4 regions of the Comamonas sp. 23 genome follow, and region 2 is predicted to be linked to each of the others. Evidence: predicted binding sites of a transcription regulator. Region 2 holds the regulator's gene; each other region holds the start of a gene.

Region 1 (7,669 bases), 1.3 Mb from region 2:
GGGTCTTGTCCGGATCGACCTCGGTGATGCCCAGGCAAAAGCAGACCGCCGAGTTGGCGGCCGAGCCCCGGCCCTGGCAGAGGATGTCCTTGCTGCGGGCAAAGCGCACGATGTCGTAGACGGTCAAAAAGTAGTGCTCGTACTGCAGCTCGGAGATAAGGGCCAGCTCTTTTTCCAAGGTGGCCTGCACCTGCGGCGGCGTGCCTTGCGGCCAGCGGCGGGCCGCCCCTTCGTAGCTGAGCTGGCGCAGATAGGCCGCTGGTGTGAGCTGGGGCGGCACCACCTCGTCGGGGTACTGGTAGCGCAGCTCGGTCAGCGAGAACTGGCAACGCGCGGCAATGTCCAGGGTGGCGCCTAGCAGATCGGGCGGGTACATCTGCGCCAGCCGCAGCCGGCTGCGCAGGTGCTGCTCGGCATTGGGCTGCAGCGCGTAGCCGCAGTCGGTCAGCGGGCGGCGCAGGCGGATGGCGGTCAGCACATCCTGCATGGGCTTGCGCGAGCGCACATGCATGTGCACATTGCCAGCGGCCACCAGCGGCACGCCACTGCTGCTGCCCGCCGCGCGCATCTGCGCCAGCCAGGCCTCGTCGCCCAGGCTGCGATCGAGCTGCACGGCCAGCCAGCAGCGGCCGGCAAAGTGCTGCTGCAGCCAGGCGGCCTGGGCCTGGGTTTGCGCCGGGCTGGCCTGGCGGCTGGGGGCGAGCAGCAGCAGGCAGTCTTGCAGCGCGCGTGGGTGGATGGCCGATTGCGCCAGCGCATAGCTGCCCTTGGGCGATTTGCGCCGCAGTTGGGTGATGAGGGCGCAGAGGTTGCCATAGCCATGCAGGTTGCAGGCCAGTGCCACGAGGATGAAGGCGGGCGCGGCCGCATCGCTGGGCTGCACCTCAAACTGCGCGCCCACGATCAGCGGCAGCCCGCAGTCACGCGCTGCGACATGGGCGCGCACGATGCCGGCGAGCGAGCATTCATCGGTCAGGGCCAGCGCGCGGTAGCCTTGGGTATGGGCGCGGTCGACCAGCTCATGCGGGTGGCTGGCGCCGCGCAGAAAGCTGAAATTGCTCAGGCACCACAGCTCGGCGTAGTGGGGGATGGAGAGTTTGGGACGCGTGGCCATGGCTCTAGACGGGTGCGGCGCTGCTCAGGCAAAGCGGCCATGCAGAAACCAGGCGCCGCTGTTGGCGGACAAGCGGGTGTGGAAGATCCACAGCAAGCCGGCATGCGGGCTGTGGGCGACCCAGTAATCACGCAGCGCGGTGTGGGCGGTTTGGGTGATGGGGGCGGGTTGGGGCGGATCTTTGCGGTGATCGCTGTGATCGCTGCCGGGGGCCGCCTCATCGATGTGGGTGTCGCCATCCGAGTCGGCCGCCGGCAAAAAACCAGGGCTGCGGTGCCACCAGCCGCCTTCGATGCGCTGCGGGCCCAGCAGCAGCTGCAAGGGGCCGTGGTAGAGCGGCCGGCTCTGGCTGTCCTGCAGCAGTTGCAGGGGGGTGGGCAGCAAGAAGCTGGGCTGCGCAAGGGGCGGCACATGCAGCGGTGCATGCAGCCGTGAATGGGGCTGTGCAGCGGGCGGGGCGGCCTTGGCCTTGCCGGCTGGCTGCGCGGGCAGCCACTGCACCTGCCACTCGGGGCGGTGGTCGGGCCGCAGCAGCGGGCGCTGCACCTGGTCTTCGCCCAGGCGGGCGGTGATGCGTTCGAGCACCTGCTCCAGGCTTTCGCCATCGGCGGTTTTGTCGGGCAGCAGGCTGGCACTGCGCTCTTGCAACGCTTCGGGGGCATCGGCATGCAGGCGCAGCTCGCCGACAGGGGCTTGCAGCTGCACATGGGCCAGGTGCTCTTGCAGCAGGCGGCACAGGTGCTGCAGATCGCGCGTGGTGCTGGCGGTGTGGATGGTCAGCTCACCGCCATCGCCTACATGGCGGGAGCGCATCGCATCATGGCACCAGCACAGCCGAAAGCTGCGTACGCCCGCCCGCTGCGCCGCCAGCCAGCCGCACAGCTGCAGCAGCAGCTGGCGCGCGCCGTGCATCAGCGCATCGGCCTGGTCGATGCGCATGGGCAGCTCCAGCCGGGCATCAAAGCGGGCGGGCAACTGGATCCAGGGGTAGCGGTCGGGCAGCAGGCCATGGGCCTGGTCAAGGGCTTTCAGGATGTCCGTATCCATGCGCCGGGCCAGCGCGCCCCGGGGCAGCGCATGCACGGCGCCCAGGCTCTGGCAGCCCAGCTGGCTCAGCAGCTCGGCATGGCGGGCCACTGCATCGATGGCCTGCAAGGGCAGGGGCGCCAGCATCTGGGGCAGCGGCTGGCCCATGCCGTGGCGGATGCCGCAGCGCGCCAGCGCAATGGCCGCCAGGCTGGTGGGGGCCCAGCTGATGGCCTGCACGCCCAGCTGCCGGCTCTCGCGCAACAGGCGCCGGGCCAGTTGCTGGCGGCCGCCAAACAGGCGTTCGCTGGCCGAGAGCTCCAGCACCAGGGCATCGCCAAACACACTGTCCGAGGGCACGCAGGCCAGGCGCGGCGTGAACTGCTGCGCCCACAGTGCCAGGCCTTGCATCTGGGCCGTGGGCGTGGCGGGCGCGGCTGGGGTGGCCTCAGTGCTGCAGGCTGGACTGGGGCGCGCGCTGGCGGCGGGGTGGGGGAGTTGGGGCAGCAGGGCGGCCCAGATCGCTGTCATGGTCTGGCAAGAGGATGGCTCGGGTCGAGTTGGTGGAAGGAAGGGTGGCTGGCTGCGGCACGGTGCCGGGCCACAGGCGCGCGGGCAGCACGGCTTGCAGGCTGGGCGGCACGGCGGGCAGCTCCAGCGTGCCCTCGTGCACAGGGCCCCGGCGTTTGAGCAGCTCCAGCTGCAGCGACCAGGGCTGGCTGCTGCGCACCAAGAGGCGCAGTGGCGCCGCCGAGGCCTGGTGCCGGCTGCTCTCGGGCCGGAACACAAACACCAGGCCTTCAAACTGCTGGGCGCTGATCTGCAGGCGGCGTATCTGCTCGGGCTGCACCTGGGGCAGCCAGGCCAGCAGGGCGGCTGCGGCATTGGCCCGGAGCAGCTGCTCCAGCGCCCAGAGCTGGTCTTGCGGGCGGCTGCCGTGGATCCAGACCAGCTGCCCAGGCGCCAGGCCGCTTTGCGCCAGCCCGCTGGCATGGGGCGGCAGCGGCGGGCCCAGTGCGATGACAGGTTTGTGCGCTGGGCACTGCTGCAGGGCCATGCCGGTCAGGCGCCATTCCAAGGTGCCCGCCTGGGGCTGCAGCACCTCCGTCAGGCCCTGGCTGGGCCAGCCTTTGCCAGGCAGCTCGGCATCCAGCGCATCCCACCCAGTGGGGATGCCCGCCATCGGCGCGCGCACCAGGTGGTCGCCGCGCCAGAGCTGGGCGGCCACCGTGGGCGGCAGGGACAGGGCATCGAGTTTAGGCATGGCAAATAACTGTATATATGTACAGTATAAGAGCTTGCGCGGCTGCGATGTGTAACAAGCGACGGGCAAGCAGCGGGCGACTGGGCTGGAAAGTGAGTGTCTGCCTTTCAAAACAACCCATTGCAGCTTTGTTTTGAAGCGGGCAGCCAGCCGGGTAAGATCGCGGTACATGCAAATACCAGAACCCCACGACTCTGCCGACCGCCCCGCGCCGCCGTCTTCTGCCGCCTCTGCGCGGCGTATGGCCGTGGTCGATGGTGTGGCGGTAGACGGCCTGGCGCCGGTGCCGCACCTGGAGCGCAAGGCCGGGGCATTGCTGCTGTTTACCTTGCTGCTGATCCTGGGCTCGGCCTTCTACCTGATGTATGCGCGCGGCGTGTTTGAGCCCAAGCAGTCGCTGATCCTGACGGCCGATGACTCCGAAGGCGTCTCCATTGGGCTGGACATGACCTTCTCCGGCTTTGCGATCGGCAAGGTCAGCAAGATCGAGCTGGCGCCCGATGGCACGGTGCGCATCCATGTGGATGTGCCCGAGAAAGATGCACACTGGCTGCGTAGCAGCAGCGTGTTCACCTTGGTCAAGGGCCTGGTGGGCGGCACGACGATCAAGGCCTACTCGGGCATTCTGGACGACCCGCAGCTGGAGGACGGCGCTGTGCGCGCGGTGCTGTCGGGCGATGCGACGGCCGAGCTACCCCAGCTGATGAGCAATGCCCGCCAGCTGCTGGAGAACCTGAACATGATGACCTCCGCTGGCTCGGCCTTGGGCGGCACCCTGGAGCAGCTGCGTGACCTGAGCACCAAGCTCAACGGCCCCAGCGGCGCGCTGGGCGTGGTCATGGGCGGCGACGCCGAGGCGCGCAAGATATCGCAGACCCTGGACCGCACCAACCAGCTGCTGGCGCGGCTGGACGGCCTGGCCAAGAATGCCGACAAGCAGGTGTTTGGGGCCGATGGCGTGATGCCCGAAGTGCGCGCCACGGTGCAGCAGCTCAATGCCGTGCTGGGCGATGTGCGCGGCAGCCTGAAGAAGGTGGATGCGGTGCTGGTGGAGGCCCAGGCCGTGGGCGCCAATGCAAAGGATGCCACCCACCAGCTGGGTGATTTGCGTGCCGATGTGGAAGCCAACTTGCGCAAGGTGGAAGGCATGCTGACCGAGCTGAACCGCAAATGGCCGTTTGCCAAAAAGGATGCCGAGGTGCGACTGCCATGAGCGCCATGATTGCCATCACCACCCGCCTGGCCGCCGCACTGCTGGCTGCCGCTGTGCTGGGCGGCTGCGCCAGCGGCAAGAAGGCGCCCGACTGGGCGATCAACGAACAAGGCGCTGCCGAGCGCGCGACCGATGCCTACCTGTCGGGCAACAGCCGGGTAGCCGATGCCGAATGGCGGCGTGCACGCGATGAGGTAAGCCGCACGGCCCGGCCCGACTTGCTGGCCCGTCTGGAGCTGGCGCGCTGCGCCGCGCAGGTGGCTGCCTTGGATGCCGCCCCTTGCACAGGCTTTGAGGCCGTGGCCCAGGATGCCGCCGATGCCGAACAGGCCTATGCGCGCTATCTGCAGGGCCAGCTGGCTGCCGGGGATGTGGCGCTGCTGCCCAAGGCCCAGCAGGCGGTGGCGCCGCTGGCGCCTGCGCAGGCAGACGCTGCGCTGGCGGCGATAGAGGACCCGCTCTCGCGCCTGGTCGCTGCCGGGGTGTTGGCGGTGCGCGGGCCGGTGCCGATGGCGGTCGTCACCCAGGCGGTGGACACCGCTTCGGCCCAGGGCTGGCGCCGTGCCGTGATGGCCTGGCTGATCAACCAGCAGCGCCTAGCGCGGGAGCTGGGCGATACGGCGCTTGCCGACCAGGTGCAGCGCCGGCTGGATCTCCTGCAGGCAACGCAGAAATAAGACCGCAGGCGCTCAAGCGCTGCATTCACTCACATTGACTGGCTCGTCGTCGTATCGGGCGCTGGCTCTGGCTGCGTGCCGGGGTAGGGGTGCTCGGGGTTGCCTGGGTAGGGGTGCACCGGCTCGCTTGGGTAGGGATGCTGCGGGTTGCCCGGGTAGGGATGCAAAGGGCTGGGCTCATACGTGCCCGGCTCACCAGGCGCCGGCTGGGGCTGGCCCGGGATAGGGGGCTGGGTATGCGATTGGCTGGGGTCGTAGGGCTGGGGCATGGTCGTTCTCCTGCTGCGGCATAGGCAGCGCATGCAAAAGCCCAGTGTTGCAAGCGCTATGGCTGCGCTGTGTAGGCCTGGGGAGCGCGCAAAGGTACGCGCATCGCCGTTACGCCCTGTGTAAAGCGGAACAAGCGGCAGCAAAGCGTTTTTCTGACAGGCAGCGCCTTGCGCCAGGGCTAGGCTGAAAGCATTGACTCAGCCCTCGGAGAACCCCCATGCGCCATCTGCCCCCTGCAAACCTTGCGCTGGCTACACCACAAGCGCAAAAGCCAGTCCCCACCACCCCCAAGAAGCCCCAGCCCGGTGGTGGAGGCCCGCCTGCCGATGGTGATCCATCGCAGTAACCCCCATCCACCCTGAGCCACCCCGCCTCAACGCAGCACCCAAGGAGATTTGTGATGCCCCAAGGAGATAAATCCGCTTATACCGATAAGCAAAAACGCATGGCCCGCCATATCGAGAAAAGCTACGAGAAAAAAGGCGTGTCGGAAGACGAAGCCGCTGCACGCGCCTGGGCCACGGTGAACAAGGCTACCGGCGGCGGCAAGCGCTCCGGATCGGGCCGGGGCAAGGCCACAGGGCCGGGGTCGCAGCTCGCAGCCGCGCGCTCGGCAGCGGCCAGAAAAGCCGCAGCCAGCCGCAGCCCCGAAGCGCGCTCCGCATCGGCCAAAAAGGCGGCGGCTACCCGCAAGCGCAATGCCGCTGCCAAGAAAAACTGAGGATGTAAAACAGGCCAGCCACCGGGTGGTGTACTGGCCTGTTGCGTTGCCCGTTTAGACGGGTTCCGGATCTTTCACCGGTGGTTCATGCCCAGGTTCCTCGATCGGCAAGGTGCTGTCCGGCGGATCAATGGGCTCGGGCTTGGGCAGATCCGGCGGCGGTGGCGCCACCGGCGGTTGAGGGGGCGTAGTAGGGGTTGGCATGGCGGCCTCCTTTCTGCCTTGTTTGTACTGCGCGCTGCGACGGCCGTATGTCGGACAAGCTTGTCAGCGGGTAAGCGCATGTAGGGCGGTCGAGATTGATGTAGCAGCGGTGTGCCGCTGCGGTATGTCGTTTCATTCTTTTAGAGTTCAAGATCCAAGGAGTTTCAGCATGAGCCCATCCACCAGCAAGTCCAAAAAGAGCGCCAGCAAGAAGCCTGCGGCAGAAAAGCGCTCGGTCGAGGAAGTGGTGGCTGCACAGCAGCGCATCCAGCATGCGCAAAGCCAAAATGACGCTCGGGCCAAGGCGTCCAAAAAAGCCAAGAGCAGCAAGGACGATAAAACCCGTAAAAAGACCGCACCCGGCCCCGGCCACGAGGTACCCACACCGCCGATGCCTGGCAAAAAGCTGGCCAAGCCCGGGCATGAGAAAGCGCTCGATCTGCAACCGCTCTACCTGGCAGACAACTACCGGGGCAGCGGCAAGCTCGAGGGCAAGACGGCGGTCATCACCGGCGGCGACTCGGGCATTGGCCGGGCGGTGGCCGTGCTGTTTGCCCGCGAGGGCGCGAATGTGGCGATCCTCTACCTCAATGAGCACGATGATGCGAAAGAAACCTGCCGCCTGATCGAGGACGAGGGCCAGCAGAGCCTGGCAATCTCCGGCAATGTGCAGGACCCGCAGTTTTGCGACAAGGCCGTCAAGCAGGTGCTGAAAAAATTTGGCGCGCTCAATGTGCTGGTCAACAATGCTGCGTTCCAGCAGCATGCGGCCGACATTGAGGACCTGAACACCGAGCGCCTCGACGAGACCTTTCGCACCAATATCTTTGGCTACTTCCACATGGTCAAGGCCGCCATTCCGTACCTGCAGCGGGGCGATGCGATTGTGAACACCGGCTCCGTTACCGGCCTGCGCGGCAGCAAGCAGCTGCTGGACTACTCTGCGACCAAGGGCGCCATCCATGCGTTTACTAAAGCGCTGGCGCAGAACCTGATGGAGCGGGGCATACGGGTGAATGCGGTGGCCCCGGGCCCGGTGTGGACACCGCTGAACCCGGCCGACAAAAACCCAGAGGACCTGCGCAAGTTTGGCGCTGACACGCAGATGGGCCGGCCCGCCCAGCCCGAGGAGCTGGCGCCCGCCTATGTGTTTTTGGCCTCCCAGGCCTGCTCCAGCTAT
Region 2 (7,669 bases):
AGTTTTTTATTCTCCAAGGACCGTCATGAAATTAATTCTTTTGGGAGCACCCGGCGCCGGCAAAGGTACGCAAGCTGCCTTCATCTGCCAAAAATACGGTATTCCCCAGATTTCCACCGGCGACATGCTGCGTGCTGCCGTCAAGGCTGGCACGCCGCTGGGCTTGCAAGCCAAGGCCGTGATGGACGCCGGCCAGCTGGTCAGTGACGATCTGATCATCAATCTGGTCAAGGAACGTATCGCCCAGGCCGACTGCGCCAATGGCTTCCTGTTTGACGGCTTCCCCCGAACCATCCCCCAGGCCGACGCGATGAAGGCCGCCGGTGTCAAGCTCGACTATGTGCTGGAGATCGATGTGCCGTTTGAGGCCATCATCGAGCGCATGAGCGGCCGCCGCAGCCACCCCGCTTCCGGCCGTACCTACCACGTCAAGTTCAACCCGCCCAAGACCGAAGGCCTCGACGATGTGACCGGCGAGCCCCTGGTGCAGCGCGAAGACGACAAGGAAGAAACCGTCAAGAAGCGCCTGGATGTGTACAGCAACCAGACCCGCCCCTTGGTGGACTACTACGGCAGCTGGGCCGCACAAGACCCGGCCGCCGCCCCCAAGTACCGCGCCATCAGTGGCATGGGCTCGGTCGAAGAGATCACGCAGCGCGCCATTGCCGCACTGCAGGCCTGATAAGTCGCACAGACTTATCCGCACAGCCACTGTCTTGCGACAGTGGCTTTTTTAATGCCTGCTCATGCCATCAGCAGACCGGCATGTGGCGGCTGCTTTAGGCCTTGGCTTGGACCTGCGCCAGCGCCAGTTGCAAGCTGACCCGGCATTTGTAGGGCGTCAAGGCCACCGCCAAGTCCTTTTCCAAATCGGCCACCCCGGGCAGTACCGCATCGCTGATCACACCATCGCTGCAGCGGCTGCTGCGCCATACCGGCAGACCTTGCTGGCGTGCGCGCGCCATGGCCTCCAGCAGCACCTGATGCACGGTGCCATTGCCGGTGGTTGCCACCACCAGACCGTCGATGCCCTGGGCCTGCAGGGCGTCCACCAGCCCGGGGCGCATACCGGCATGGCTGGTCACGATCTCCACCCAGGGCCAGGGCTGGCTGGCGGGGGCAGGCAAGGCGGCCAGCCACTGGCTGCCGGTGTAGCCATCCGCTGCGCCTGGTGCCAGCGAGGCATAGCCCTGGCGCAGGCGCACGGTCACGCCATCCACCCAGCCCAGGGGCCCCTGCTCGCCCGATGAAAAGGCCAGCAAACGGTGCGGATGCACCTTTTGCAGCCAGCGCGCGCTGTGCAGCTCGCCGCCGCCCGTCACGGCCACGACCTCGCGCAGCAGCGGCTGGCCATCCGCAGCCAACGCCGCAGCGGCGGCCACGGCGTCCTTCAGGTTCTGCGGGCCATCGGGCATCAAGGCATTGGCCGGGCGCATGGCACAGGTCAGCACCACGGGCTTGGCCAGGCGCCCTAAAGCGCAATGCAGGAACCAGGCAGTCTCTTCGAGCGTATCGGTTCCGTGGGTGATAACAACAGCACGCACGGTCTCATCGTGCATGGCCGCATCGCAGCGCTTGAGCAGCGCATGCCAGACCTCGTCATTCATGTCCTTGCTATCAATTTGCGCTATCTGCACCGCATCCAGCGGGCCTGCCGCAGCTGTCTCAATACCGCTCACGCCCGCCAGCAAGGCCGCGATGGACAGCTGGGCCGCGCGGTATTGGCCGGGTTTCTCGGCGTCATCAGCCATGCCGGCAATGGTGCCGCCGGTGCCGATGATCAAAATTTTTGGCTGCAAGGCTTGCCTCCTGCAAAAAACTGGTTAAAAATACAGGTACTGGATTGATATACAGGTGTTGGGATGCACAGTGGCTTTGCTTCTGCCCGGCACCGCAGATCACACGGAGATCTTATGCGAGACCATCCCAAACTGACCGCGCGCCAACAAGAAATTCTGGACCTGATCCAGACCGCCATTTCGCGCACCGGCGCCCCGCCAACGCGCGCCGAGATTGCCAGCAAACTGGGCTTCAAATCGGCCAATTCGGCAGAAGACCATCTCAAGGCGCTGGCCCGCAAGGGCGTGATCGAGCTGGTCAGCGGCACCTCCCGGGGGATTCGCCTGCAAAGCGATACCGTGCGCTCTATCAACGCCGCACGTGGCACGCGCTTTTCGTCGCCGCTGGCAGGCGTGTCCAATGCCACGGCCGGCCTGGGCCGTGTGGTGCAAGAGCTCGCCCAGCTGGCCCTGCCGCTGATTGGCCGCGTCTCGGCCGGCTCGCCCATCCTGGCGCAAGAGCATGTCGACCAAACCTATACCGTGGAGGGCGGCCTGTTCCAGCAGCAGCCCGATTACCTGCTCAAGGTGCGCGGCATGTCGATGCGCGATGTCGGCATCATCGATGGCGATCTGCTGGCCGTCAAAGCCACGCGCGAGGCCCGCAACGGCCAGATCATCGTGGCGCGCCTGGGCGATGATGTCACCGTCAAGCGCCTCCAGCGCACCAAGGACGGCATTGAACTGCTGGCCGAAAACCCGGATTACCTGCCCATCATCGTGCAGCCCGGCGAGCCCTTTGAGATCGAAGGCATTGCCGTGGGCCTGATCCGCAACACGATGCTGAACTAGGCCTAGCGGCCCCCTCGGCCCTCCCTTTTCTGCGCAACCCCAGGTAGCGGGCGTTGTGGGCTCTTGGCCCACAGCCCTGGGGGATGCGCTCGCCCTGCGCAATCCTGCTGTTACCCGTATACCAAGGAGTCTCCTATGCTTGTAGCAGATGCATTGCGCGCGCTTGCGCCTTTTTCCCTCGTCGCCGGCCTGCCCTGGTTCCAGTCCATCCAGCGTGCCATTGTGCGCAGCAACCGCCGCCGCCCCGGCCATGGCGCCGCCAATGACGGCCAACTGGCCGCCCAGGTGCACTGCTTTGCCACCGCGTCCTCTGCCGCTGTACAGCGCGGCGCCGCCCAGCAGCTGAGCTTGCTCGATGGCCCGGTAGCTCAGTCCAGCGTGGATACGTCAGGCGCGGATACCTCCTGCATGGACACGCCCCGCGTTGACTCGCCTGCCGATGGTGCACCAGTGCAGCGCCCCATCGACCGCATCCGCCTGCCGCGCAAACCCGCTGCGCGCCGTCGCCTCTCAGCAGCTGCGCAGTCCCACACCCGCCCCTTCCTGTCGGTGCAGCGCTGCAGCGCCCAGGCCGCCAATGATGCGCCCATCAAGATGTACTGGGCCCAACCGGCCAGCCTGCACCGCCAAAAAGGTATGCGCTGGGCCATGTCGGGCAGCATGGCCGATATCTGTGCCGAGCTCGAGCGCCTGGAGCGGCTGGAACATCTGCACGCGGTCTAAGCCGCCGCCCAGGGCGGGGATCAAGTCTGGCCCCCAGCATGCGTTGAACGCCGCAAACAGGGCCAGACTAGCCGAAGGTTTGCGCATGGGGCTCAGCGTCCCCGGCGCGGCATCTTGCCGCAGGCAGACCCGATTGCCGCTAGGTGCGGCCGGCTAGGTGCGGCCGGCTAGGTGTGAACTGTCAAGAGGTTGTTTGCAGATTTGAGCCTGGCCATCGGGGTAATTCGACCAATGCCGCTGTGAGGCCTGTGCCAGTTGTAGTAATGCTGCCAGCGATGTAAGGCTTGTGTTCGCTCAGCTGAATTCTGGTATGTCCAACCATAGGCCCACTCGCGCAGCGCCGATTGGATGAATCGCTCGGCCTTGCCGTTGGTCTGTGGCCGGTACGGCCTGGTGAACTTGTGCTGCACGCCCAAGGCGTTGCAGGCCGCAGCGAACTCCCTTGAGCGGAATGCCGCACCGTTGTCGGTCAGCAGGCGTTTGATGCTCACTCCAAGCCCCGCGTAGTACGCCACGGCGTTGCGCAGAAAGGCGACGGCTTGCGGCGTTTTCTCGTCCGGATGCATAGCGGTAAAGGCAATGCGTGCGTGGTCGTCAATGGCCACGAACAGTGTCTCCCATCCCGCACCATCGACCGAATCGCGCCGATTGCCTGTGACGCGGTGGCTGGGCCGAACGATGCGCCCGAGCTTCTTGGTATCGATGTGCAGCATGTCTCCAGGCGCATCGTGCTCATAGCGAACCACGGGCTCGGACGGCTGCAGATCGCTGAGTCGAGACAGGCCCGCACGGGCCAATACCCGGCTCACGGTGGACGCCGAGACGCCTGCGTAGCTGGCAATGCGCGACTGCAGCATGCGGCGTTTGCGTAGCTCAACAATGAGTAAGGCCTTGGACTCGCAGATGGCTTTGGGAGAGCAAATGGGCCTGGAGGAAGCATCGGCCAGGGCTGCTTCGCCGCCCGAGAGGTAGCGGCCCAGCCACTTGCGAGCGGTCTGTGCGGTGACGCCTTGAAGGGCTCCGGCCTGAGAGGCATCCAGGCCTTGCAAGGTCATCTGTTTGACCATCTCCAGTCTCCGGGCAAAGGTAAGTCGGGCATGCTTATGAGTGTTCATCCGGTTGGCTGTCCTGAGTGGGTTGGGTGTTTGGCGACTTCCAGTCTCTCAAATCCAACCCGGATGAACACCGGATACAACCTATTGAACCTTCACAGCTAGGTGCGGCCGGCTAGGGGTGAGCAGCCAGGCAACAGCCTACCGGAGGGTTTCCAGAACGACGCTGAGATAGTCTGGGCAACATGCAAGACAGGTGCAACGGCAGTACAGACCTGCCCAGTCCAGCAGCACCCCTCCCTGCCGTCCAGGCCAGGCCTTGGTGGTGCAAGGCCCATGCGCTGGGCACCCCGCGCTGTCAGCCATCGCTCCCTGCTGCCCACTTGCACCAGCTACGCGTGCTGTCAGCGCGCAGCAGCGACCACCTCCAGCGCCTGCTGCTTGAAGGGCGCCAGCTGCTCCCGCAAGGTATCTCTTGCGCTATCCACCGCAGCGGCGACGGCATCGGGGCCAAATACCAGGCCTTGCAGCAATACAAAATGCACATTGCGGATGCCGATGGAGGCCAGCGCATAGCGCAAGTAAGGCGTCAGAAAATCTTCCTGCCGGGCCCGGGGGCCCGTGTGGAAGCCGCCCGAGCTCACCAACACCAAGGTGGGCCGGTCTTTCATCAGGCCGATCTTCCCTTCAGGCGTGGATGCAAAGCTGCGGTGGATGCGGATCACATGGTCCAGCCAGAGCTTGAGCGTGGCCGGCACCGCAAAGTTGTGCATGGGGGTCAGAATCATCAGCAGATCGCTGTCTTCCAACTCCTTGATCAGCGTTTCGGACCAGGCCAGCGCCGGTGCATCCGCGCTCGCATTGGCGGTGATCGCCAGCGCATAGTCGCGGCTGATCGGCGGTATCGGGGTGGCCACCAAGTCGCGCTCGCGCAGCGGCTGCTGCGCCAGGCCCAACTCGGCGAGCATATCGGCCGCCAGTTGGTAGCCATGGCTGGCCTGGCCATGGGGGCCACAGTTCAAGAGCAAGGTACGGGTCATCAGTCGTCCAATCGTTTGAAAATAATCACACCCCGGTGTCCAGCCAATGCCTGGGGCATCAAGCCGCACTGCATTTGCAGACCCAGGCCGCCAGCGTGGTCCGCCCCAGGCGAGCGGGTCCCGTGGGCAGCAAGCTGTCACCGTCCAGCAACGCCCCCCGATACAGAGCGTGGGCATCGCCCAGCACTTCCCGCGGGTCGCCGCGCAAGCGCAGGTACTGCTGCATCCAGTCGGCCATCGCCATCTTCTGGGGCCCGGCCACCTCCATGCAGCCATCCAACGGCTGCGCCAGCGCGGCATCGGCCACCAACATCGCCAGGTCCTCTGCGGCCATCGCCTGCATACGCGCTACGGGCATGGTCAGCGCCGTACCGGCAGGGCTGCCCTGTGCCAGCCGTGCCAGACTTTCGTACAGGGGTGCGGCACGCAGCACCGTATAAGGCGTGCTGCCTGCCTGGATCAGCTGCTCTCGCAGCGCCAGCGCCTGGTAGTAGCCGCTGTGCTGCAAGCGCTGCAACCCCAAGGCCGACAGCGCAATATGGTGCGCCACTGCTGCAGCGGCGATGGCGGCATTTAGCTGGCGGCATATGCTCGCCCAGCTCGCCAGCGCATCGGCCGTCTCCATCACAGGTGGCTCGCGCACATCAATCAGCACCTGGGCGCCATGCAGCGCAGCTGGCAGCCTGGGGTCCACATCCGCAACCACCGGGTAGCCCAGCTGCCGCAGATTGCTGACCACCTTCGCGCCCAGCAGCTTGCAGCCGCCCAGAACCAGGACTTTCATAGGCCGTCTTGCGCCACGCCGGGAGCTAGCTTCTTAAACCGGCATCTTGCGAAAGGCAATCGCAAAGCGGTTCCAGCTGTTGATCGAGGTGATCACGGCCGTCAGCTCCATCAGCTCGGCATCCGTGAAGTGGGGGCGCACGGCCTCCCAGACGGCATCGGGCACATGGTTGTGCGACACCAGGGTCAGCGCCTCGGTCCATTCCAGCGCAGCGCGTTCGCGGTCGCTGAAGAACGGCGTCTCACGCCAGGCGGCCACGGTGGCCAGGCGGCGGCTGGATTCGCCGGCCTTGACCGCATCGGTCACATGCATGTCCAGACAAAAGGCGCAGCCATTGATCTGCGAGGCGCGCAGGCGCACCAGTTCCTTGAGCAGAATGTCCAGGCTGCCCTTGGCAATCTGGTTTTCCACGCCCATCAGGGCCTTCATGATGGCGGGGTCGGCGGTGTAGAAGTCGAGTCGGGTTTGCATAGCTATCTCCATGGCTGGGTTGCGTCGGTGAATTCCGTTGCTGATAGGCAGTATGCAGTTGTCTTGGCCAAGCCAAAAGAGCCAAGAAATGCAAAAATGACTAGGCCATGATTTCTGACCCTCCCAATTCCCACCCTGTGCCAGCGCTGCAGCTGCACATCGACCGCAGCCTGCAGCTGCCCATGTACCTGCAGATCTGCCAGCGCTTCAAGACCGCCATTGCGCAAGGCCATCTGCGCGCCGGCGACCGGGTGCCTGCGTCGCGGGCGCTGTCCACCGAGCTGAACCTGGCGCGCGGCACCGTCGATCTGGCCTACCGCATCCTTGCCGACGAAGGCTACTTCCAGGGGCGCGGCGCGGCGGGCACCGTCATATCACCGAGCCTGCCCCCGGCTGCCACGGCCCCGGCGCCGCAAGCCATCGCCCAGCCACCGGCCGCCGATATCGTGGACCACGACGGCCTGCAGCCCCGCCCCTTGCAGCTGGGCCTGCCCGCGATCGATGCCTTTCCGCGCAAGGTCTGGAACCGGCTGGTCACCCACCGCCTGCGCAGCAGCGAGCCCTACCGCCTGGCCTACCCCAACCCGCAAGGCGATGAGGAGCTGCGCCAGCGCATTGCGGCCTACCTGGCGGTCTCGCGCGGCGTGACCTGCGTGCCCGAGCAGGTCTTTGTCACCACCGGCCTGCGCAACACCCTGGAGCTGAGCCTGCGCAGCCTGGCCAGCCCTGGCGATGCCTTCTGGTTTGAGGACCCGGGCTATATCCTGGCGCGGCCGTTTTTGCAAAATGCCGCCGTACAGATCGTGCCCGTGCCCGTCGATGCCCAGGGCCTGCAGGTGGATGCGGGCCGGCAGCTGAGCCCCTATGCGCGGTTTGCGATGGTGACGCCTTCGCACCAAAGCCCGCTGGGCGTGACTCTGTCGCTGGAGCGGCGCATGGCGCTGCTCGAATGGGCGAGCGAGGCGGGCA
Region 3 (7,669 bases), 360 kb from region 2:
ACCCTGCGCGTGGCCGATTTCAGCCGCGTGCTGCAGCGCCCGGCCCCGATTGCGGCGGGTCTGTTCCTGCACTACCTCATCATGCCGCTAGCGGCCTGGCTGATTGCCAAGGCGCTGAACATGCCGCCCGAGCTGACCGCAGGCATGGTGCTGGTGGGCAGCGTGGCCAGTGGCACCTCTTCGAATGTGATGATTTTTCTATCCAAAGGCGATGTGGCGCTGTCAGTGACGATCAGTGCGCTGTCGACCCTGGTGGGGATTGTGGCCACGCCGCTGCTCGCGCGCCTGTATATCTCGGCCTCGATCGACGTGCCGGTCAGCGCGCTTTTGATGGAAATTGCGCAGATCGTGCTGCTGCCCATTGGCCTGGGCCTGCTGCTGAACCATTTCTGGCATGCGCAGATCAAGCGCGTAGAGCGCCTGCTGCCGCTCGTATCGATGGTGGCGATCTTGTTGGTGCTCTCCACCGTGGTGGCCTTGAGCCGTGACCGCATTGCTACCGTCGGCGGCGTCGTGCTGGCGGGCGTCATTGCGCACAACCTGATCGGCTACCTGGGTGGCTACTGGGGCGGTCGCCTGCTGGGCTTTGACAAATCGGTCTGCCGTACCCTGGCCATTGAGGTGGGCATGCAGAACTCGGGCCTGGCAGCCAGCCTGGGCGCCAAGTTCTTCAGCCCCATGGCCGCGCTGCCGGGCGCCATTTTCTCGGTCTGGCACAACATCTCTGGCTCGCTGCTGGCCGGTTACTGGTCCAGCCGCCCCACGGGCACGGCCAATGACCATGTGCGCCGCGAAGACGTTTCGCTGCACTGATCTTGCAGATCCGCAGGGCTGATCAGGCGCGCTCCGCTGCTGGTTGCGCCGCCAGCATCAGCCCGGTGCGGCTGCGTGCGCCTGCGACCAGGCCGCTGATCAGCTGCGTCTCGGGCAGGTTCTTCCAGTAGCGGCGCGGCATTTCGCGCAGCATGGCCTGCTCCTTGAGCCGCGCCGGGTTGAAGGTCGATTGGTAATAGGCCAACCACAGCGCCTCGCCCGCATCGGGGCCCGGTGCCTGGGCTTGCGTGGCGCCAGGCCCCCATTGCAGGCATTCCTGGTCCCAGAGCACGCTGCAGCCTGGCGTCAGAATCGCCCAGCGCATATTGCTAAAGCGCTCCCTAAAAAAGCCCGAGGCCGCGCGCACGATGTGGTGCTCGGGCTCGAACCAGGCCACATGCAACGGTGCGCCCTTCTCGTCCTGCGCGGGCCGAAAGCGCACAAAGGCATGCATCTTGTGGATCTCTCGCCCCACCGCACGGGCCAGGCGTTCGATCTCGCGCCAATCGGCATCGAGCGCATCGCCTGCCAGGCTGGGCATGCACTGCAGCCGCCACAACCAGCGGTAGCACAGCATAAAGCGGCCCGGGTTGCGGTGGCAGCAGGCATGGCGCAGCACAGCCAGCTGGGGTTTGCGGATATGCACCGGCTGGCCGGGTGCAATGGTCAAACGGTCCAACGCATCGGGGGTAATAACGCGGGCCGGCGCATCGGCAACCCAAGCACCGGCAGCCGCAGCATGGGCTGCCCCAGCGTCGGCTGCCCCAGCATCCGCAAACAAATCACCATCCTCGGCCTGGGTGGACAGTTCATCCGTCCAGCGCCAATGCACCACCTCGGGCGCTGCGCCCAGGGCCAGCAATACCCGCGCCGCTTGGCGAAAGCCGGCAAAGTCGTCCGGTGCTTCCAACATTACGGTCAAGCTGTCGTTCTCTGCCTGCATGCCGGGCCTCCTCAAAACAGCGCCATCTGCGCGGCAGCCGCCAACTGCATACCGCTGTGCCGGCGCTGCACCGCGCCCTGCCCCATCTGGGCCAGCAGCTGTTGGCGCAAGCTGGGACTGTCGAGCATGGCCAGCGGCGGGTGGTAGTCATCCAACTCGACAAAAGGCAGCACCTTGCTGGTGGCAACGCGCAGCTGCTGCAGATCGGCCAGCCGCAGCCGGCGCACCCGGCGGGCAGCGAGCAGGCGCTCGACACTGCCTACGCCCAAGCCCGGCACCCGCAGCAGCCATGCCTTGGCCGCACGGTTCAGGTCCACCGGGAAATGCTGGCGCTGCGACAGCGCCCAGGCGAGCTTGGGGTCCAGCTCCAGATCGAGCATGCCGCCGGCGGCTGGCGCAGTGATCTCGGCAGGGCTGAAACCGTAGAAGCGCATCAGCCAATCGGCCTGGTAGAGCCGGTGCTCGCGGATCAGCGGCGGCGCCTGCAGCGGCAGATCGGACGATGCATCGGGGATGGGGCTGAAGGCCGAGTAGTAGACGCGGCGCAGGCGCTGGCCGGTGTAGAGCGCGCTGCTGGTGCGCAAGATGGTGGCGTCATTGGCACTGTCGGCGCCCACTATCATCTGTGTGCTTTGGCCAGCGGGCGCATAGCTGGGCGCTGCGGCCCGGGCTGCCTGGCGCTGGCGGGGCAGCGATACCAGCTTGCTGCCCTGCTGGTCTTGCGTCTGCTGCCGGGCCAGCTCGATATGTTCGGCCACCTGGTGCATGGCCGCGGCAATACCTACGGCATCCTTCTCGGGCGCCAACTGCTGCAGGCCCTGCTGGGTGGGCAGCTCGATATTGATGCTGAGCCGGTCGGCATAGCGGCCTGCCATGGCGAGCAACTCAGGGGCAGCATCCGGAATCGTCTTCAGGTGGATATAGCCGCGAAAATCATGGTCCTCGCGCAGGCTGCGCGCCACCTCCACCAATTGCTCCATCGTGTAGTCCGACGACTGGATGATGCCGCTGGACAAAAACAGGCCCTCTATGCAGTTACGGCGGTAAAAGTCCAAGGTCAGGCCCACCACCTCTGCCGCGCTAAAGCGGGCACGCTGCACATTGGAGCTTTTGCGGTTGATGCAGTAGCGGCAGTCGTAGATGCAGAAATTGGTCAGCAGAATCTTGAGCAGTGACACGCAGCGGCCATCGGGCGTATAGCTGTGGCAGATGCCCATGCCCTCGGTCGAGCCCATCCCCTTGCGGCCCAGGGAGTTGCGGGGCTTGCTGCCGCTCGACGCGCAGCTGGCATCGTATTTGGCGGCATCGGCCAGGATCTGGAGTTTGGTGAGGGTTTGCATAAATACTGTGTATATGTACAGTATTCTAGCAAAATCTCCTCGCGTTCACCAAGATGGGAGTGATCCTCCTTGGGAGCGCGCCCCTCCGGGACGCATGGCGGCGCTATTCAGACCGGAGTAGTTTTCTGCAAATACTGTATATAAATACAGCCTTCAGGAAAACTGCCCCCAGACAGCCATCACAGCCCCATCAAGCCTGCGGCCCCAGCTTGGCCAGAACGGCCTTTTCCTTGACGGTGGACTCGGCGGCAAACTTTTTGTAGTCGGCGCTGTTCATGTAGATGGGCAGCATCTCAAAGCGCTGCAGCATGGCCTGGTAGCTTTCCATCTCCATCGCTTCCTTGAAGGCCTTGTGCAAGGCCGCTTGCACATCGGCGGGCATGCCCTTGGGGCCCACCAGGCCAAAGGGCGAGTACTGCGTGGTCGGCAGGCCCAGCTCGATCAAGGTGGGGGTGTTGGGCAAGGTCGGCAGGCGCTTTTCGGTCCAGACGTTCAAGGCGACCATGCGGCCCTGGTCCACATAGGGGATCACGGCGCTGGTGTCGGCCGCGACCATCACCTCACCCGCCATCGTGGCGCGCATCAGCTCCGACGAGCCCTTGTACGGTACATGCACGACATCCAGGCCCAGCTGCTGCGCAATGATGGCCGAGGTGACATGGGGCGAGGTGTAGGTGCCGGTATTGCCCAGCGTGAGCTTGCCAGGATTGGCCTTGGCCCAGGCCACCACGTCCTGCCAGCTCTTGAGCCCGGACTGGGTGCTGGCCACCATGCAGAACGCATAGCCGGTGACATTGATGATGTAGCTCAGGTCCTCCACCGGGTTCCATTTGAGGCCGGTGGTAAAGGGCAGGCGCATCACGCTCATCGGCAGCTGGGCGATGGTGTAGCCGTCCGCTGCGGTGTTCTGCAACTGGGTAGCGGGCAGAGATCCTGCCGCACCCGGGCGGTTTTCCACGACAATCGGCTGGCCCAGCACCTTGGCGGCGTTCTCAGCGAGCTGGCGCATCGTCAGATCCGTGGGGCCGCCGGCCGGAAAAGCCACCACCAGCTTGATCGCCCGGGTGGGAAAGGTCTTGCTGGCATGGGCCAGCGATGCGCCCGCCCCCATCCATGCACCAGCTGCCGTGGCAGCCCCCGCTTGCAGCATGCTTCTGCGCGTCAACACCATCTCTTTGTCTCCATTTCAGTCTATAGGCGACAAAGAGTGTAGAAAAGCGCTCCCAGGCACGGGGACGCATGGGTGACATGGTCGGCAGCCCGTAAGGATTCTGACTGCGAACCGGCCTGCACTGGCCGGCGAGGCCGATGGCGACGCCCTACTCTACGGTCGCGCCCGACTGCTTGACCGCTTTGCCCCATTCGGCAATTTCGCTGGCGACAAAGCGGTCCATCTCCGGGCCACTGGTCGGCGCGGGCTCGGAGCCCCGGTCGCGAATGAACTTCTGCATCTCGGGGCTGTTGAGGATGGCCACCGTCTCTTGGTTCAGCTTGTCGACGATGGCTTTGGGCGTGTCCTTGGGGGCCATCAGGCCCAGCCAACCGACCGCCTCAAAGCCCTTGAACTCCGGCAGGCCGGATTCAGCAATCGTTGGCACCTGGGGCAACTGGCTGGAGCGTGTGGCTGACGTCACCCCCAGCGGCACGGCCTTGCCAGCCTGGATATTGGCCAGCGCGGCTGTGACTGAGTCGACCATCAACGGCACCTGGTTGCCCAGAAAATACGCCTGGGCCGGGCCGCTGCCCTTGTAGGGAATATGTTCGATCTGCAGCGAAGCACGGGCCTTGACCATCTCCGCGCTCAAGTGCTGGGTGCCGCCAATACCGGCGCTGGCATAGCTCAGCTTGCCCGGCTCGGCCCGCGCCCTGGCCACCAGGTCGTTCATGCTCTTGATGCCGCTGGCCGGGTTGGCCAGAAAGACAAGCGGCACCTTGGCGATCAAGCTGATGCCGACCAGGTCCACTCGGGGGTCGAAGTTCACCTTTTTGTAGAGCGTCTGGTTGACTGCCATTGCACTGCCCGCGACCAACAAGGTATAGCCGTCGGCGGCGCTGCGGACGACCTGCTCGGAGCCAATATTGCTGCCCGCGCCGGCCTTGTTCTCTACCACCAGCGGCTGGCCCAGCTTTTGGCCCAGTTTCTCGGCGAGCGCGCGGGCAAAGATATCGGTGGCCTGACCCGGTGGGAACGGAACGATCAGTTTGATGGGCTTGTCCGGGTAGGCAGCGGCTGCTGGCATGGCAGCGGCGGCCAAGCTGGCGGCAATGGCCAATGCGGCGGTAGTGGCAAACGCATGGGGGGTCATGGGGTGGGTCTCCTCAAGAGCAGCAGGCGCTGTGGCAGAAAGTGCCGATGCGCTGCGCAGGCTTTTTCTAGCCGGGAATCTTCGCCCATCCTGACTCGCCTTGGCCGCCTCGCCTGTCACCAAGACAACTGCGAGTGGGTGGCGCCTCGCATGTACGCATCGATCAGTTCTGATCGATACGGCACGCAGCCCGCTATCATCGGCGCTCTTATTGTTCACAGCGTATGCCATGTTTTTTGGAATCAGCCACCTTGTCCTTCCCTGCAGCGATCTGGAAAAGGCCACGCATCTCTGGCGCGATGTGATCGGCTTTGCCGCTGCGCGCAGCGGCGAGGGCTATGTCGATATCGACACCGGCAGCGCTCTGCTGCGGCTGCTGCAGGTGCCCAAGGTGGAGTCGCAGACGAGCCTGCGCCTGCAGGTGGCCGATGTGGCCCAGGCCTACCAAAGCCTGCTGGCGGCAGGCAGCACCTCACGCTATGCGCCGATGCGCACCCCTGAACTCGAAGAAATGGCCTGCGTGAGCGATGCCGATGGCCATGCCATCGTGCTGTGGCGCGCCTTGACAGAAGACGAATGGGGCTTTGTGCCCGAGCTGCCCAAGCAAGGCGAATGGACCGCCGATGCCGAGCACCTGCTCCAGCGCCTGCTCGCCCATGTACCGGCGTTCTTTCGCATGCTGGCCCGGCGCAAGACCACGCGCATCATCGAACAGCTGGCCCAGGAGGCGCACAGCCCCGTCACCCGCGAGTGGGTCATCAAAGGCTATATCACCGCATCGGCCAAGGTCACGCGCTTTCGCCTGGTGGAGCCGCTGCGCGCCGAAGGCATCAACCCGGATGAGTACCGGGCGGAGTTTGACTATGAGTAAACCCATGCCGTGGTCTGCACGGCATTGAACACTGGGCGCACAGGCAAAAAAAGACAGCCCGTAGGCTGTCTTTTGCGGATTAGATCAAGACCGGCTGGTCTTACTTGCGCGCTGGCGGCACATCGGTGCAGGTGCCATGGGCCACTTCGGCCGCCATCCCAATGCTCTCGCCCAAGGTCGGGTGCGGGTGGATGGTCTTGCCGATGTCCACAGTGTCTGCACCCATCTCGATGGCCAGTGCTATCTCGCCGATCATGTCGCCGGCGTGCGTGCCGACCATGCCGCCGCCCAGGATCTTGCCGTGACCATGGGCTTCGGGCGAGTCGTCGAACAGCAGCTTGGTAAAGCCTTCGTCGCGGCCATTGGCAATGGCGCGGCCCGAGGCAGCCCAGGGGAACAGGCCCTTCTTGACCTTGATGCCTTGGGCCTTGGCCTGGTCTTCGGTCAGACCCACCCATGCCACTTCGGGATCGGTATAGGCCACCGATGGAATCACGCGGGCATTGAAAGCGGCAGCGGCCAGCTCCTTGTTGCCTTGCAGCTCACCGGCGATGACTTCGGCGGCCACATGCGCTTCGTGCACAGCCTTGTGTGCCAGCATTGGCTGGCCCACGATGTCGCCGATCGCGAAGATGTTGGGCACATTGGTGCGCATCTGGATGTCGACATTGATAAAGCCACGGTCCGTCACGGACACGCCTGCAGCCTCTGCGCCGATCTTCTTGCCATTGGGCGTGCGGCCCACGGCTTGCAGCACCAGGTCGTACACCTGGGGTTCGGGCACGGTGATGCCCTCCTTGGCTGGCTCGAACGAGACCTTGATGCCTTCGGGCGTTGCTTCGGCGGCCACGGTCTTGGTGTTGACCATGATGTTGTCAAAGCGCGGCGCGTTCATCTTCTGCCAGACCTTGACCAGGTCGCGGTCAGCGCCTTGCATCAGGCCATCCATCATCTCGACCACATCCAGGCGTGCGCCCAGCGTGCTGTAGACGGTGCCCATTTCCAGGCCGATGATGCCGCCGCCCAGGATCAGCATGCGCTTGGGCACGGCCTTCAGGTCCAGCGCACCCGTGGAATCGACCACGCGCTCGTCCTTGGGCATGAAGGGCAGATGCACGGCTTGCGAGCCTGCAGCAATGATGGCCTTCTTGAACTGCACCACCTTCTTGGCGCCGGTCTGCTCCTGGCCATCGCCCGAGGTTTCCTGCACTTCGATGTGGTTGGCGCTGACGAAATTGCCATAGCCGCGCACGATCGTGACCTTGCGCATCTTGGCCATTTGGCCCAGACCGCCGGTCAGCTTGCCGATGACCTTATCCTTGTGGGCGCGCAGCTGGTCGATATTGACCTCGGGCGCGGCGAACTTGATACCGGCCACGTCCAGGTGCTTGACCTC
Region 4 (7,669 bases), 570 kb from region 2:
CAGGGCTCGATCGGCCCGGATGTCATCGACATCCGCAAGCTGTACGCGCAGACCGGCATGTTCACGTACGACCCCGGTTTCCTCTCGACGGCTGCCTGCCAGTCGGCCATCACCTATATCGATGGTGACAAGGGCGAGCTGCTGTACCGCGGCTACCCGATCGAGCAACTGGCCAAGAACTGCAACTACCTCGAAACCTGCTACCTGCTGCTGTACGGCGAGCTGCCCAATGCCACGCAGAAGGCCGAGTTCGAAGACACGGTGACCAAGCACACCATGGTCAACGAGCAGATGCAGTTCTTCCTGCGTGGTTTCCGCCGCGATGCGCACCCCATGGCCGTTCTGACGGGTCTGGTGGGTGGCATGTCGGCCTTCTACCACGACAGCACCGACATCACCAACCCCGAGCACCGCAACATCGCTGCGATCCGCTTGATCGCCAAGCTGCCAACCCTGGTGGCCATGGCCTACAAGTACGGCACGGGCCAGCCTTACATGTACCCGAAGAATGACCTGTCCTATGCAGGCAACTTCATGCGCATGATGTTCGGCAACCCCTGTGAAGAGTATGTGGTGAACCCGGTGGTAGAGCGCGCGCTCGACCGCATCTTCATCCTGCACGCAGACCACGAGCAAAACGCGTCGACCTCGACCGTGCGCCTGTGCGGCTCCTCGGGCACCAACCCGTTTGCGGCCATCTCCGCCGGCGTTGCCTGTCTGTGGGGCCCTGCCCACGGCGGCGCTAACGAAGCCTGTCTGAACATGCTGGAAAACATCCAGGCCAACGGCGGCATCGCCAAGGTCGGCGAGTTCATGGAGCAGGTCAAGGACAAGTCCAGCGGCGTCAAGCTGATGGGCTTTGGCCACCGCGTCTACAAGAACTACGACCCACGCGCCAAGCTGATGCAGGAAACCTGCAACGAGATCCTGGCCGAGCTGGGCCTGGAAAACGATCCGCTGTTCGCACTGGCCAAGCAAGTCGAGAAGATCGCTCTGGAAGACGACTACTTCGTCTCGCGCAAGCTGTACCCGAACGTGGACTTCTATTCGGGCATCGTGCAACGCGCCATCGGCATCCCTGTGAAGCTGTTCACCGGCATCTTCGCGCTGGCCCGCACCGTCGGCTGGATCGCCCAGCTCAACGAGCAAATGGCCGATCCCGAGTACAAGATTGGCCGTCCACGCCAGCTCTACACTGGCTCGGTGGTCCGCGACGTGCAACCTATCGCCAAGCGCTGATAGCACCGGCCAGGCGCTGCCTGGCCCTGCACCAGACCCTCTCCAAAAACCCGCTTCGGCGGGTTTTTTTATGGCGCTGGTCCTATTAATCACTTGTTAAGCTAGCCAGCCGACCATGGCGGGATGAATTTCTTTGCCCGGTTTATCACCCCCACAGGCAAGGCCGCCGACACCGCGGCGTTTCCGCCCCACTCGGCCGCGTTGCCCTTCAGCGCCGACCTGGCCACAACCAGCAGTAGCCCGCCCGCACGTCCCGTGTGGCTGTGGAGCCTGGTCGTCAGCCTGTGGCTGGCCAGCGTGGGCAATCTGGCCTTGTGGAAGGCCCTCTCGCAGGCAGACGGCCTGAGCAGCGCCCAGCAGTGGGTGCTGGGCCTGAGCCTGGGCCTGGCCATTGCCTGCGCTTGCTGGGCCCTCTTGAACCTGCTCAGCTGGGGCCGCGCCGCCAAACCGGTGATGATCGCGCTGTGCTGGATCGCCGCGTTTGCTGCCTGCTTCATGCTGAACTACGGCATTGCCATCGATGCCTCGATGCTCGTCAATGTGCTGCAAACCGATGTGAAGGAAGCGGCCGACCTGCTGCACTGGAGCTTGGTGGTCACCGTGGGCGCCATCGCTATTCCCCCCACCTGGTGGATCTGGCGCCAGACCCTGCCCCACCGCAAGGGCTGGCGCCCAGTGCTCCAGCAGCTGGGCATGGTGCTGCTGGCGGTCCTGGCCATGGCCGTCGTGGTGGTGGCGGGTTTTCGCCCCATCTCGTCAGCCATGCGTAACCACACCAACCTGCGCTACATGATGAACCCGCTGTCCACCGTCTACGCCGCAGGCAACCTGGTGGCCCAGCAAATTCACCACCGCGACACCACGCTGTACCCGATTGGCGAAGATGCCAAGCTGGGTGCCAGCTATGCTGGCCAGACCAGCTTCCCGATCTATGCGCTGGTCGTCGGCGAGACCGGCCGCGCCGGCAATTTTGCGACCAATGGCTATGAGCGTCCCACGACGCCTTTGCTGTCCGCCCGCCAGGACCTCGCCATCGCCACCAACGCCTGGTCCTGCGGCACCAGCACCGCCGTGTCGGTGCCCTGCATGTTCTCCCACCTGGGGCGCAGCAGCCAGGACAGCAACAAATCCTATGAAAACCTGCTCGATGTCTTGCAGCGCGCCGGCCTGGCTGTGCTCTGGGTCGAGAACCAATCGGGCTGCAAGGGCGTTTGCGCCCGCGTGCACAACGCCAATACCGAGACGGACCTGCCCGCCGCGGCCCGTAAGGCGCTGTGCCAGGACGGCGAATGCGTGGACATGGCCCTGCTCGAAGGCCTCGATGAACGCATCAATGCGCTGCCCGCCGAGCAACGCGCCAAAGGCGTGGTGGTGGTGCTGCACCAGATGGGCAGCCATGGCCCGGCCTATTTCAAGCGTTCGCTGGGCCAGGACAAGCGCTTCAGCCCCGAGTGCAACAACGTCAACCTACAGTCCTGCGACCGCGCATCGCTGATCAATGCCTATGACAACAGCGTCGTTGCCACCGACCGCATGCTCGGCAGCCTGATCGACTGGCTCGCCAGCAAGGGCCAGCGCCAGCCCACGGCGATGATGTATGTGGCCGACCATGGCGAATCGCTGGGCGAGAACAACATCTACCTGCACGGCCTGCCCTACTCCGTCGCACCCGATGTCCAAAAGCATGTGCCCTGGATCACCTGGCTCTCGCCCGCGATGCAGCAACGCATGGGCATCAGCACCAGCTGCCTGCAGCAGGCCGTGGGCACTGCCCGCATCAGCCACGACAACCTGTTCCACTCGATGCTGGGCCTCACCGATGTGCAGACCGCGCTGCACCAGCCCGATCTGGATATTTTTGCCAGCTGCAAGGGCCGCTCTGCACCGCCCGCCACTTTGGCGCACCTGGCGTCTGCCTCTGCTCCAGCAACCGTTGCAGCGCAGCCGCCGACCACGGTCGCTGCTGCACGCAAGCGCGGCTAAAACAGCGTGCCCTGCCCCGGGTGCGGCGCCTGCGCGGCGCCCGCCTGGCGCACTGTCTGCTGCAGCTGCTGGGCGCGCCAGGCCTCAAAACCGCGCCAATCCATCTCTTGCCGCTCGCGCCCATAGCCCAGCTGCGCGCAGGCCCGCACAAAGCGCTGGCGCACCAGGTCGGCCCACAGGCCCTGGCCTTTCATGCGGCTGAACGACTGGCTGTCATAGCTCTTGCCGCGCAGCCGGTCGGCCTCGCTGATCTGGTGCAGGTCGCGCACCCGCTGCATTACCCGGGCTGCGCGCTGCGGGTAATGGGCCTGCAGCCACTGCTGGAACACGCCGTTGAGCTCCCAAGGCAGGCGCAGCACGGTGTAGAAGGCCGTGGTGGCGCCGGCCTCGCGCGCGGCCGCCAGTACCTCTTCCATGTCCTCGGTCAAAAACGGAATATGGGGTGCGACGCTCACCCCGACCGGAATGCCGGCCTCCGCCAGTTGGCGTATGGTGCGCAGCCGCCGGTGCGGCGCCGCAGCCCGGGGCTCGAGCAGGCGGGTCAGCTGTGGGTCCAGGCTGGTGATCGTGATGTAGACGGCCGCCGCATTCTTGCGCGCTGCAGCGGCGATCAGGTCGATATCGCGCTCCACCGCACTGCTCTTGGTGATCAGTGAAAAAGGATGCTCGGCCTCACTGAGCACCTCGATCAGCTGCCGCGTCAGGCCCAGCTCCCGCTCGATGGGCTGGTAGCAATCGGTGGCCGAGCCGATATTGAGCGAGGCCGGCTGGTAGCGCGGGCGGCTGATCTCGGCCTTGAGCACCTGGGCAATATTGGTCTTGGCAAACAGCTGGGTTTCAAAATCCAGCCCCGGCGAGAGGTTCAGGTAGCTGTGGTACGGCCTGGCATAGCAGTAGATGCAGCCATGCTCGCAGCCCCGGTAGGGGTTGACCGAGTGATCAAAGAAGATATCGGGTGAGTCGTTTTTCTGGATCGCGCTGCGCGCCCGCTCCGCGTGCACCTGGGTCGGCAGGCTCTCGGCGTCCTGCTGCCACCAGGCGCCTTCTTCCAGATCCAATTCTGGATCAGCGCCGACGGCCGCTTGAGCAGCTGCTGGGGTCCAGCCATCGTCGGCCCATTCCCGCACATCGCTGGCAAAACGGTGGCGGGGCGTGCCAACCGCGCCGCGCCCCTTGCGGGCCACCGGCAGTGGCACACGCACCGGCACAGGCCCATCCAGCTCGTCCGCGCAGCGGTGCAGGGTCTGTGCGTCTTCAAACGGGGCAGAGTCAACGGTGTGGGTGGAGGGATGGCGGGCAGGCATACTAACGGATTATGACTGTTTTTATATACAGTATTTCATGCATTGTCCGCCATCCCGGCAGCCTCTGCAAGCGCCGCCTGCACCAGGGCTATTCGCACCGTTTTGGTGCGAAATGGGGCATAGCCTACATTCGGGGATTACATACTCCGGAGGAAGTTTTCATGTCTCGCAAACCCCAACTCATCCTGTCATCCCTGGATGTGGACCGCCTTGAAGCGCTGCTGGAGGCCATGCCGGCCAGTGCCTTCCCCGGCAAGGCGGATCTGGAGGCCGAGATTGCCCGAGCCGATATCGTGGAGCCCAGCGATATTCCGCCGGATGTGGTGACGATGAACTCCAGCGTCAACTTCGACATTGCCGAATCGGGCAAGCAGTTCCAGCTGACCCTGGTCTACCCCAAGGACCTGGACGACACCAGCAGCAAGATTTCGGTATTTGCACCGGTGGGCAGTGCGCTGCTGGGCCTGGCGATTGGCGACCAGTTGGCCTGGCCCTCCGTGGGAGGAAAGACCATGACCGTGCGCGTGACCGGCATCAGCTACCAGCCCGAGCGCGCTGGCGATCTGCACCGCTGAGCGGCCAACAGACCAGAGCCGGCAAAGGGCGTGCTTACATCGACAAGCGTGCGCCCACCAGGGTCACCAGCAGACCGCCGCCGACCAGGCCCAGCTCCCAGCGAGCCACAGAGCGCAGGCTGGGCGTGCGCGCCTCCACCCCCAGGTAGAGCGCGCGCCCGGCCAGCAGCGACAGCGCAAAGGCCAGGCCCATGCCCAGCCAGTTGAGCCAGGGCTGGCTGGGCCAGACATGCGAGACCACCGCGTTGCACAGCACCACGATGGAAAAGTGCACCAGAAACACCGAGTAGCCCATTTGGCCGAGCGACTGCAGCCAGCGCACGGGCGCCTGGCGGCCCAGCCAGTCGACCAGGCGGCTGTCGTGCGGCAGGCGCATCAGCCACAGCAGCGCGACGGCGCCGCACAGCGCCACCGCAATGCGCAGGCGGAAATCGACCTCCAGTGACACGAGACCCAGCGCCAGCAGACAGGCCGTCCAGGACCAGGGCTTGGCGCTTTGGCTGCCCCAGAAGGCCAGCATGCCCATGCCATAGGCACCGATAAAGTAAACAAACCACATGTCCAGCTCACTGTGGCGGTTGAACACCAGGAGCGACATGGCCGTCAGCGCCAGAACCACCCACTGACCCAGCTGCAGGCCCAGCCACTGGCGGGCCCAGCGGCGGCTCCATGCAAACAGCAAGGTGACGGCGGCAAACAGCTGGAAGTCAATCGCCACGTACCAAACGCCGGCCGACAGCGCATCTTCGCCGCTGATGTCCTGCAGCATCAGCGCATTGGCGATCAGCTGCTGCCAGGTAGGCTCGGCGGGGACGGAGTCGTGGGCAAACCAGGGCCGCACCAGCGCTGCGATGAGCACGGCCAGCAACAGCGCGACGGAGTAAGGCGCGAGCAGGCGCAGCGCGCGCTGGCCGATCTTGGCCAGCGGGCTGCCAAAGCGGGCCACACCTTGCGGGGCCAGGCTGGCCGCCGACAGAAAGCCGCCCATGACCAGAAAAATCTGCACGGCAATGCGCGCATATTCCGCCAGCCAGTCAATGATGCCGGGGGTGACTTGCGCTGCGACATCCGACATCGGGCCGTAGAAAGCCAGGTGGTGCCAGACGATGGCAGCACAGCAAGCCCCTTTGGTCATGTCCAGCCACAGATTTCGTTTGTTATGGGTTGTTGTGGTAGGCAAGATAGTCTCTGGCCAGCGACACCACAATGGGCAAGCCATGGCAGCGCAGGCTGGCAATGTTCTGACAAAGGTGTGGCACCGCGCGCGCAGTGCCACTGCTTGTGTAACGCCTGGGGATCCGCGCCCGTTGACGCTGCCGCCCCGCTGATCGAGCGAAATCTGCCTTCTTTACACGGCGCCGGGTGGTTGGCCGGGTGGCGGCGGCCTGGGCATTTCAGTGCTTCCAGAAAAAACCGATAATCACAGCCATGAAACAAGCCCCAACGCCGCTGCCCGAGCTCACCCGCCAATTCGTGTCACATTTTGGCGAGATGGGCAGCCGCTGGGGCATCAACCGCACCGTGGGCCAGATCTACGCGCTGATCTTTCTCTCGCCCCAGCCGATCAATGCCGACGAGATTGCCGAGGGCCTGTCGTTCTCGCGCTCCAATGTCAGCATGGGCTTGAAGGAGCTGCAATCCTGGCGCCTGGTGCATATGCGCCACCAGCCGGGCGACCGGCGCGAATACTTTGAAGCGCCGGCTGATGTCTGGGAGATCTTTCGCACCCTGGCCGAAGAGCGCCGCCGCCGCGAGATCGAACCCACGCAGTCGATGCTGCGCTCGGCCCTGCTGCAGGAAACCCATTCCGCCGATGAGCAGTACGCCCAGCAGCGCATGCAGGAGATGTACGACCTGATCGACAAACTGATGACCTGGTTTGACGATGTGCAGCGCCTCAACCCCGACACCGCCCTGCAGCTGATGGGCATGGGCAGCGCCGTCACCCGGGTGCTGACCCTCAAGGACCGGCTGACCGGAAAATCGCCCGCCCGCAAGGAAGGCAACGACTGAGATGCTGGCCCTGCAAGCGCCGGCTGCCATTGCCCAGCGGCTCTGGCCCGGCAGCACCTGGCCCGCTGTGGTGCCTGGCCTGATGCCCGGTCATGGCCTGCCCACGACCGAGATCGCCGGCGATTTTGTGCTGCTGGACCACCTGGCCGCGGCCCAAGAGACCTGGGGGCGCGACGCCCCGTTGGCCATGCTGGGCCAGGACTGGTGGGTGTTTGCCTGCTCGGGCACCGGTGACGCCTGGCTGCTGAGCCGTGACCAGCAGCAGGCCGTTGCCTTTCTGGACCACGCTGCCGGGCCTGATGCCCTGCCCCAGCCGCTGGGTATCGATGCCGGGCAATGGCTGCAACTGGCCGATCTGATGGCGCAGCTCGAAGCTGCGCAAGACCAGGGGATGGACCAGGGGCAGGATGTGGTACTGCAAGCCTTGGCGCTGATGGAGCAACTGGCACCAGGCTTATCCGCCCACTACCCCTACACGCTGGCCTAACGCGCTGGCACAGCAGTGGCTGTCTTGGGCGCCAGCACAATGCGCAGGCCTTGCTCCTGCACCTCCAT

The links. The regulator LexA, encoded in region 2, represses DNA repair genes until DNA is damaged. The targets are predictions, from matches to a motif close to ACTGTATNNNNATACAGT.
Region 1: imuA (translesion DNA synthesis-associated protein ImuA) is a predicted target of LexA. The motif match lies at 3,413-3,430, and genes of this name have one in related genera.
Region 3: ACPEE1_RS12340 (putative DNA modification/repair radical SAM protein) is a predicted target of LexA. The motif match lies at 3,230-3,247, and genes of this name have one in related genera.
Region 4: ACPEE1_RS16695 (PA0069 family radical SAM protein) is a predicted target of LexA. The motif match lies at 4,541-4,558, and genes of this name have one in related genera.

The regions. Positions count from the first base shown of each region.
Region 1 is NZ_CP187127.1:1,793,107-1,800,775, forward strand. It holds gene ACPEE1_RS08050 (error-prone DNA polymerase) at 1-1,114, opposite strand, end outside; gene ACPEE1_RS08055 (Y-family DNA polymerase) at 1,139-2,671, opposite strand; gene imuA (translesion DNA synthesis-associated protein ImuA) at 2,589-3,404, opposite strand; gene ACPEE1_RS08065 (MlaD family protein) at 3,574-4,617, shown strand; gene ACPEE1_RS08070 (hypothetical protein) at 4,614-5,294, shown strand; gene ACPEE1_RS08075 (hypothetical protein) at 5,324-5,563, opposite strand; gene ACPEE1_RS08080 (hypothetical protein) at 5,782-5,910, shown strand; gene ACPEE1_RS08085 (plasmid stabilization protein) at 5,965-6,285, shown strand; gene ACPEE1_RS08090 (hypothetical protein) at 6,340-6,489, opposite strand; gene ACPEE1_RS08095 (SDR family oxidoreductase) at 6,659-7,669, shown strand, end outside.
Region 2 is NZ_CP187127.1:3,102,672-3,110,340, forward strand. It holds gene adk (adenylate kinase) at 26-682, shown strand; gene ACPEE1_RS14025 (asparaginase) at 780-1,799, opposite strand; gene lexA (transcriptional repressor LexA) at 1,914-2,630, shown strand; gene ACPEE1_RS14035 (hypothetical protein) at 2,766-3,353, shown strand; gene ACPEE1_RS14040 (IS481 family transposase) at 3,521-4,468, opposite strand; gene ACPEE1_RS14045 (FMN-dependent NADH-azoreductase) at 4,810-5,445, opposite strand; gene ACPEE1_RS14050 (SDR family oxidoreductase) at 5,504-6,229, opposite strand; gene ACPEE1_RS14055 (carboxymuconolactone decarboxylase family protein) at 6,263-6,700, opposite strand; gene ACPEE1_RS14060 (PLP-dependent aminotransferase family protein) at 6,808-7,669, shown strand, end outside.
Region 3 is NZ_CP187127.1:2,745,332-2,753,000, reverse strand. It holds gene panS (ketopantoate/pantoate/pantothenate transporter PanS) at 1-813, shown strand, start outside; gene ACPEE1_RS12345 (TIGR03915 family putative DNA repair protein) at 836-1,756, opposite strand; gene ACPEE1_RS12340 (putative DNA modification/repair radical SAM protein) at 1,768-3,096, opposite strand; gene ACPEE1_RS12335 (tripartite tricarboxylate transporter substrate binding protein) at 3,287-4,267, opposite strand; gene ACPEE1_RS12330 (tripartite tricarboxylate transporter substrate binding protein) at 4,416-5,336, opposite strand; gene ACPEE1_RS12325 (VOC family protein) at 5,632-6,273, shown strand; gene lpdA (dihydrolipoyl dehydrogenase) at 6,374-7,669, opposite strand, start outside.
Region 4 is NZ_CP187127.1:3,674,951-3,682,619, forward strand. It holds gene ACPEE1_RS16685 (citrate synthase) at 1-1,239, shown strand, start outside; gene ACPEE1_RS16690 (phosphoethanolamine transferase) at 1,363-3,222, shown strand; gene ACPEE1_RS16695 (PA0069 family radical SAM protein) at 3,219-4,412, opposite strand; gene rnk (nucleoside diphosphate kinase regulator) at 4,688-5,101, shown strand; gene ACPEE1_RS16705 (acyltransferase family protein) at 5,136-6,320, opposite strand; gene ACPEE1_RS16710 (GbsR/MarR family transcriptional regulator) at 6,530-7,114, shown strand; gene ACPEE1_RS16715 (hypothetical protein) at 7,116-7,601, shown strand; gene ACPEE1_RS16720 (hypothetical protein) at 7,598-7,669, opposite strand, start outside.